Regions from separate parts of the Neobacillus sp. plas4 genome, predicted to be linked through region 2. Evidence: riboswitches for the same ligand, from Rfam matches in the RefSeq annotation. Region 2 holds a riboswitch; the other holds the start of a gene.
What was found. A riboswitch is a leader RNA that binds a small molecule or an ion and turns the genes downstream of it on or off. The one in region 2 is predicted to bind glycine.
Positions count from the first base shown of each region.

Region 1: it holds a riboswitch for glycine, as region 2 does, so the genes downstream of both, gcvT (glycine cleavage system aminomethyltransferase GcvT) here and AC2TFD_RS06910 (amino acid permease) in region 2, are expected to answer to the same signal.

Region 1 covers NZ_CM170152.1:4,392,531-4,396,968, reverse strand. The annotation lists gene AC2TFD_RS22155 (DEAD/DEAH box helicase) at 1-1,295, opposite strand, end outside; glycine riboswitch at 1,457-1,545, shown strand; gene gcvT (glycine cleavage system aminomethyltransferase GcvT) at 1,712-2,815, shown strand; gene gcvPA (aminomethyl-transferring glycine dehydrogenase subunit GcvPA) at 2,837-4,183, shown strand; gene gcvPB (aminomethyl-transferring glycine dehydrogenase subunit GcvPB) at 4,176-4,438, shown strand, end outside.
Region 2 covers NZ_CM170152.1:1,378,782-1,383,219, reverse strand. The annotation lists gene AC2TFD_RS06910 (amino acid permease) at 374-1,738, opposite strand; glycine riboswitch at 1,894-1,975, opposite strand; gene AC2TFD_RS06905 (EamA family transporter) at 2,215-3,117, shown strand; gene AC2TFD_RS06900 (YczE/YyaS/YitT family protein) at 3,321-3,956, opposite strand; gene AC2TFD_RS06895 (hypothetical protein) at 4,397-4,438, shown strand, end outside.

The sequences.
Region 1 (4,438 bases), 3.0 Mb from region 2:
CCGCCAGCTTCAGTCGCAATTAGTACCTGAGCATGCTTTTGAAAAAGTTCGCGCATCCAGTCTTTTTTGCCGCGTTTAAAGCCGCCGCGGAAGGGAACAGATGAAATTCCATTTTGCTTTAAAAACCATTGAAGGTACATTTGGGTTGCTCTATATTCAGTAAAAATAATCACTTTATCATTAATTTTTTGGATTAACTCCAATGTTTTTTCTGCCTTTGAGTTTGTTTGAACGGTTTCTACCTTCTTAATTAACGACTGGATTTGATCTTCAAATGCTTGAGTAGGATTTTCTTTTTTTTGCAGCATATTTTTAAGAGTATAAAAGACTGACTCCCTGCTGCTGCAGGCTTCCCGCTGTAATGTCATTACCGAGAATGCGCTGGTTTGAACCCAATCGCCTTCACTTTTTAGGTCGGTGATGGCATCGTACAAATTTCTCTCTTCAGGGGTAAACTCAATTGCAATCGTTTCAACATGTCTTTTGGTCCATTCAATACCAGTATCAGCGCGACGGTTACGAATCATTACCTTGTTCACTAGCTCTTTTAGGTGCTCATTGTCATTTAATGAGCGGGCGTCACGTTTGTATTTCTCATAAAATGCAGTCTCACTGCCTAAATGTCCAGGCTTTAATAGGGAAACAAGGTTAAAAATTTCTTCTATTCGATTTTGAATTGGAGTTGCCGTAAGCAACAGACAAAACTTCTTCTTTAAATTTTGAACAAATTCATAGTTTTTTGTTTTATTGTTTTTTAACTTGTGAGCTTCATCAATAATAATTAGATCGTAATCCTGCTTATAGATGATCTCACGGTGTGGCTCGCGCTTTGCTGTATCGATCGACGAGACGACGACATCGCATTGCTCCCATACATAGCTTTTCCGTTGGGAGACAGCAGGAATAAAAAATTTACTATTCAATTCATAAGACCACTGGGTTACTAAGGAAGCAGGTACAAGAATTAGGACTTTTTTTACAAGTCCGCGAATCATGTATTCTTTTAAAATAAGCCCGGCTTCTATCGTTTTCCCAAGCCCAACTTCATCTGCAAGAATAGCTTTTCCGTTCATATTCTCAATTACTTGCTTAGCGGTTTCAAGCTGGTGTGGAAGAGGCGTTAGATTAGGTAAATGCTTGGGTGCCTGTAATCCTTCAAATTCAGGGATAATCAGATTTTTTTCGACTCCAACCGCCAGCTTAAAAAGTTCCTTATTTCCCCATGGTCCATCATTTTCAATCCTATGTAAAAATTCATCCTGCCAAGAGGAATCAAATTCGATTTGAACATTCATGATGATTTCAGCTCCTTATTTGCACAAATATTTATTGCTCAACATTATGCTTTAATGGTAGGATGGAAATAGCTTTGAAAGTTTTAAATATTGTAATAAAATAATTTTTTTAATAAGTATATTTTTTAGTATGACCCGATTGTAAAATTATTATAATGCGGATGATGATAAGGGGAGAGACTACAAATGTAGCGCCGAAGGAGCAAGCACAATGTGTGAATCTCTCAGGCAAAAGTACTCTTATTTGACGCAGCTCTGGAGAGTGCTGACTAATAGGGCAGCCACCAAAGGGGAAAGCCGGCTAAGGTAAACTTTCAGGTGCAAGGACAGAGACCCTCTTTTTGATAAAGGGGGCTTTCTGTCCTTTTTTGTTGTTTTTTGCGCTGAAATCGTAACTAGTTTAAGGGGGATTATTGATGACTGAATTAAAACGCACACCGCTATATGAAGTCTATAAGGAATATGGTGGAAAGACGATTGATTTTGGCGGCTGGGAACTGCCTGTTCAATTCTCAAGCATTAAGGAAGAACATGAAGCTGTCCGTACTAAGGCTGGTTTATTCGATGTTTCTCATATGGGAGAAGTAGAGGTAAAGGGATCAGATAGCCTGAATTACTTACAAAAAATGTTAACAAACGACATTTCTAAAATAAAAAATGGCGGAGCACAGTACAATGCTATGTGCTATGAAAATGGCGGTACTGTAGATGATCTTCTTGTCTATAAAATAGAGGATGATCACTACCTATTGGTTGTTAACGCCTCAAATATTGATAAGGATTATAAATGGCTAGAAGAGCATTTGGAAGGGGATGTATCGATAGATAACCTATCCGAAAAGATGGCGCTATTGGCTCTTCAAGGCCCCTTAGCAGATAAAGTGCTTCAAAAGCTTGTTGATGATATCAATATAAACGAAATAGGCTTCTTTAAGTTTCAACAAGAAGTGACAGTAAACGGTAAAAATGCACTTGTGTCTCGAACTGGTTATACCGGAGAAGATGGTTTTGAAATTTATTGTGATTCTTCAGACGCGGTTGAACTTTGGAAGGCCATTCTTTCAGCGGGAGAAGAGGAAGGTGTTGTACCATGTGGCTTAGGCGCAAGGGATACACTGAGGTTTGAAGCGACATTGGCTCTTTATGGTCAAGAGTTATCACCTGAAATCTCTCCACTTGAAGCAGGTATTGGCTTTGCTGTTAAGTTAAATAAAGAAGCAGATTTTATTGGAAAAGAAGCACTTAAGAAGCAAAAAGAAGCAGGTGCTGCTAGAAAGTCAGTAGGAATTGAAATGATTGACCGCGGTATACCACGTCATGGGTACCCAGTCTATAAAGGCGAGGAATTAATTGGTGAAGTAACATCAGGAACTCAATCACCTTCCTTAAAAAAGAATATTGGATTAGTCCTAATTAAGAGCGAATATGCAGGGCTCGAGTCAGAAGTTGCAATTGAAATTCGCGGAAAACGCCTCAAGGCGAAAGTCGTACCAACACCTTTTTATAAACGAGAAAAGTAGACACGAAGGGAGATTAGGTTTATGAAACATCGTTATTTACCTATGACTGAAGAAGATAAAAAGGCAATGCTTGAAACCATTGGCGTTAGCTCCGTTGATGATTTATTCAGTGATATTCCAGAAAAAGTAAGGTTTAAAGGTGAATATAACATTAAAGCTGCAAAATCTGAGACGGCTTTAATGAAGGAATTAATCAAAATGGCTTCTAGGAATGCCGATTTAAAACAAAATGTATCTTTTTTAGGTGCAGGAGTGTATGACCATTACATGCCGGTCATTGTTGATCATGTTATTTCTCGCTCTGAATTTTATACTGCCTATACACCCTATCAGCCTGAGATCTCACAAGGTGAGCTTCAAGCCATCTTTGAATTCCAAACCATGATTTGTGAGTTAACAGGGATGGATGTTGCGAATTCCTCTATGTACGATGGAGGTACAGCACTTGCTGAAGCTGCTATGTTAAGTGCAGGGCATACAAAACGAAAGAAAATCCTTGTTTCAAGTGCAGTTCACCCTGAATCAAAGGAAGTACTTAAAACCTATGCAAAAGGTCAGTATATCGAAGTTATTGAAGTACCCGTTAACAATGGTATTACAGATATTGAAGCGTTAAAAGGACTGGCAAATGAAGAGATTGCAGCAGTGATTGTTCAGTATCCGAACTTCTTCGGACGAATTGAGCCATTAAAAGAATTAGAGGAAATCGTTCACGCCAACAAGTCATTGTTTGTTGTTTCCTCAAACCCGCTTTCTCTTGGAGTCCTAACACCTCCTGGTAAATTTGGCGCTGACATTGTAATCGGTGACGCTCAGCCGTTTGGAATCCCGACTGCATTTGGCGGTCCACATTGCGGTTATTTTGCCGTAACGAATAAGTTAATGCGGAAGGTACCTGGACGACTTGTCGGTCAAACTAAGGATGACCAAGGACGCCGTGGGTTCGTATTAACACTGCAGGCTCGTGAACAGCACATCCGTCGTGATAAAGCGACTTCTAATATTTGTTCGAACCAAGCGTTAAATGCTTTGGCTGCATCGGTTGCTATGACAGCTCTTGGTAAAAAAGGCGTACGTGAAATGGCAGCAGCAAACTTGCAGAAGGCGCACTATGCAAAAAATACTTTTAAAGAAGCAGGCTTTGAAGTTGTCTACGAAGGACACTCCTTTAATGAATTTGTCGTAAAATTAAATAAACCAGTAAAAGAAATCAATCAAGAGTTATTACAAAAAGGAATCATTGGCGGTTACGATTTAGGACGTGATTATCCTGAGCTTGCAAACCATATGCTGGTTGCTGTAACTGAGCAAAGATCTAAGGAAGAAATTGATACTCTTGTGAAAGAAGTGGGGGATTTGAATGCATAACCAAGACCAGGCACTCATCTTTGAATCTAGTACACCAGGAAGAATTGGATACAGCCTCCCGGAAATGGATGTACCTGAAATAGACCTTAGCGGCCTTCTGCCTGAAGGATATCTGCGCAGCGAAGAGCCGGAGCTTCCTGAGGTTTCAGAGCTTGATATTATGCGTCATTACACTGCTCTATCAAGAAGAAATCATGGCGTAGATTCTGGTTTCTATCCATTAGGGTCTTGTACAATGAAATACAATCCGAAAAT
Region 2 (4,438 bases):
AGGGAAATGTCTTTAACTAAGCTTTGATTGCTTATTAAAAAGGGAGTAATTAAGGTAATAAGGAGATAACGATGATAGTGTATTTCTACTTGATAAAAAGATGGGTAGCTAAAATGAAATTCAAAAAAGAACATAAGGACCGCGTTGCATGGAAATGTCTATCAGTGACCAATTCCTAAAGAAGTTGTCCCTGCTTGTAATAGATAAATGGATTACAAAAGTCATTTAAATAATCATACTGAAAAGGCTTCTTTGTAGAAGCCTTTAGTCGTCCACCATGACGTATCTGAATGAAGTATCGAGTTATCCTCGCGGTCTAGTTTTTCAATAATACTGCTTTTCAAAGTGAGAAGTGCGCTTTTATTCCATGCTCTTATGCTGATATCTTGATATTTTTATTCTTTTTTCTTCTATTTGAATACAGCATAAATAATAGAATAAACCACAGCGGTGTCAGCAATAACGCAGGACGTGTTTCTTCCGCAACCAGCATGATAATTAGAACCATTGCAAACAATGTTAGGACCGCATAATTGATAAATGGTGTGAATGGTGCTTTAAATGTTGATTTTGCATGTAATTGCGGCTGTGTTTTCTTGTATTTAATATGGCAAACGAGAATGACACCCCAAACCCAGATAAAACAAATCGCACTAATCGTTGTCACAATTCCAAAGGCTTGTTCTGGAATGAGTTTACTCAAAAGTGCGCCCGCTGATACGACAAGCGTGGATGTAAATAGCGCATTACTTGGTACATGATTTTTATTCAGTTTTGCCAGATTGGATGGTGCCTGGTCATTTTTGCTTAAGTTAAAAAGAATCCGGCTTGTTGAGAACATCCCGCTGTTACAAGCAGAAGCCGCTGACGTTAATACGACAAAATTAATAATGCCTGCAGCAATCGGAATCCCGACTAAACTGAAGGTTTTAACAAACGGACTTTCCCCTGCATTTAGCTCCGTCCAAGGATTCACGCATAATAGGACAATCAGTGCACCCACGTAGAAAAATAGAATTCTTAAGGGAATTTTATTAATAGCCGATGGAATACTTTTTTTAGGATCGGATGTTTCCGCTGCCGATACCCCAACTAATTCCACACCGACATAGGCGAACACGACCATTTGGAAGGAAAGTAAGAAACCTGTAACGCCGTTTGGAAAAAGCCCTCCATGGTCCCAGAGATTTTGAACTGTAACACTTCCTGCTTCGGTTTTGAACCCCATTATCAGCAAAATAACCCCAATGGCAATTAATACGAGAATCGTGATGACTTTTATTAATGCAAACCAAAACTCTAATTCTCCGAAAAGCTTTACCGTTAGTAAATTGAATCCTAATAAGATAATTAAGCAGATGATGGCAGGTATCCATTGCGGAATATCAAACCAATATTGGACATACACACCAACCGCAATCACATCCGCCATCGCCACCATAATCCAGCAAAACCAATAGGTCCACCCGGTTACGAACGCTGCCCGAGGTCCAAGATAATCTTCGGCAATGTCAGTAAAAGATTGATACCCTGCTTTTGACAACAAAAGTTCTCCCAGTGCCCTCATGACGAAAAAAATAGCGATACCTACAAGTAAATAGGCAAATATAATAGATGGCCCCGCCAGTTGTATGGCTTTACCTGATCCCAGAAATAATCCGGTTCCGATAGTCCCGCCAATGGCGATGAGTTGAACATGCCGATTTTTTAAATCCCTTTTTAATTCTTGCTGTGCCATACCAAATTCCTCCCTATAACCATTTTCACTGTGAATCGATGAGCAATAAATTTACCCATCAAAAAAGAGATTGGAAGTTTTCCAATCTCTTAGGTCATAAGAATAGCAAATAATAGTTGTAATGCTAACGGATATCAGCACCACAAATAAATATTTAGTACTCTTCTGTCCTTTTGCCTGAGATAGTGAACCCTTCGGCGCCGTGGAAAATCCAGCGGTCTCTCCAGAAGCTGCTCCTGCTATAGTGTGATCCATAGCAATCATAGCTGCTAATTATTAAATTTTTAAAAGTGAAATTATTTTTGAATATTTTCTATATATTAATAGTAGTTTATTATTTTGTCAATATATTTTATTATTGTTACTTCAGATAAGGTTCATCTAAACCCCTCACTTAAAGGAGTTACTAGGAACAACCTTTTTTTCTATTTATGATATAATAATTTGATAGTTTTTTGCTCCAAGGAGGTATCATCATGAAAGGCAATAAAGGGATTTTATTTATATTAGTAGGTGCTGGCTGCTTTGGTTTTACACCGATATTTGCTAAATTGGGATTTAACTACGGCTATTCTCTTGGCCAAATTAATATCGTTCAAATGATCATTTCCTCATTTTTATTATGGTCTTTGACTCTACTTAAACGCAGCAGCTTTAAGGGACTTAATAGGAAAAATATTCCCCAAATTATGGTAACTGGTTGTTTTATCGGCTTAACAAGTATCTTTTATTATGGTGCGATGCAATATCTGCCGGCCTCATTGGCCATCATTTTAATGTTCCAATTCGTTTGGATAGGAATAATTTTAGAATGGATTTTTAGTAAAATAAAACCTGCTCCTATCACCATATTGTCCATCATTTTAATTTTGATCGGGGTCTTTTTTGCTTCCAATTTATTAAATGGCGATCTACAGGGACTACCTTTGAAAGGCTTCCTTTTTGGAATTTTATCCGCATTCACTTATGCCGGATTTATTTTTTTCAGCGGAAAGGTAGCTGTAAATGTAGACCCATTGACTCGGACTTCTTTAATGGCAACAGGGTCAACTATCTTAGTACTTGTCCTATTCATGCGTGACATTCCATCCGTACTGCCATTCGAGGCAAATTTGCTAACAACTGCACTTGGTGTTTCGCTATTTGGAGCAGTCCTTCCCCCGCTATTTTTCGCTGTTGGCGCACCATTGGTTTCAGGTGGAATCGCCAATATACTTACATCGATTGAATTACCAGTCGCTATCCTATCTGCCAGCATTATTTTGTCAGAGGAGATAACTCCGCTTCAGTGGTTAGGCACGGCTATTATTCTAGCAGCCATTGCTTTAAATGAACTTGGCAGTAGTATTTTTAGGGTCAGGAAACATCTTAAGGGGTAGAGTTTTTGGATGCTTTTATTATGAAAAAGGGTCAAGCCCCTTTTTCCGTTCTGGGGAATATCTTTTTATGAATTAATCATACACGGCACTGGCTCATATTTCATAGACTACCTTAAAATGGATGTGGAAAAGGGTTAAAAATAACTTACTATCAACAAAGGCGCAGATTAGTGATCTGCGCCTTCTGTAATGGAACTGCGGAACTAAACCGCTAGTTTATTATCAGCTTTTTCATCGAGTAAAAACTTTAGTAGATTTTTAGACTTCGGTAAGGAAATTCCTACAACTGGTCCTAATAGGAATGCAATGATTACTGTTCCAATGCCCACTGGCCCTCCTAATGCCCAACCAAGTAGAAGTACTAGTACTTCCATTCCACTGCGAACCCGTTGTATACTCCAGCCTGTTTTCCCTATAATCAATAGCATGATTCCATCACGCGGTCCAGAACCCAAACCAGCCGACATATAGATTCCTGTTCCAACACCCATAAGAACTGCACCTATGCTAAAGAATATGACAGCACCAATTACACTATTGGTACTTGGCAAAAGCCAGATAAAGAAATCCGTAAACAAGCCAATCAACAGCATATTTAAAAACGCACCAATTTTAGGCAGTTTTTTCGTTGCAATGAAGGTAACCATTAATAATAGCAAGCCCATAATGATATTCCATGTGCCAATCGTCAGTCCGATTCGCAAAAACAGTCCATAGTGAAACACATCCCAAGGCCCTATTCCTATTACTTTTCCTTCAACTGTTAAGGCAATGCCCAACCCAAATACGATTAATCCAAAAATAAAAAAAGACCAGCGACAAATCTTTTCTTTTCTCATAACTGCTCCTTTAAATGCATAAATTTTCTCTTACGTATAATACCATAACTAGCAATCTAAAAGTATATTTAATATATGGAATCCAGTGTAAGACTAATATATTTAAGGTTGATTCCCCCAACTTCCATGGATAAATAACCCGTTTAAAAAACAAACGAAAATAAAGCTAATGTTATGTTCTTACAAAGTGTGACACCTTCTCGAACCAAGTTAACTCTTGGATTTTGGCTTTACTCCATCCAATTCGTAAATTTCTATGCAGTGGTTACATAGAGACTTCACGACCTGAAACTTCCAGAAGACTTTCCTTAATCATTCTCTACATACTCCTGTGATAGGCACCTATATAGTATTAAATTCCTATTTTAAACCTGCCGAATATTCGTTATGGTAAAATATAGGGATTTTTCATAATGATCCAGGGTGAAGGTGGAATGGAATTGTCTACAATTAAGGTGAATTTAACAGGTATTCAACAAACG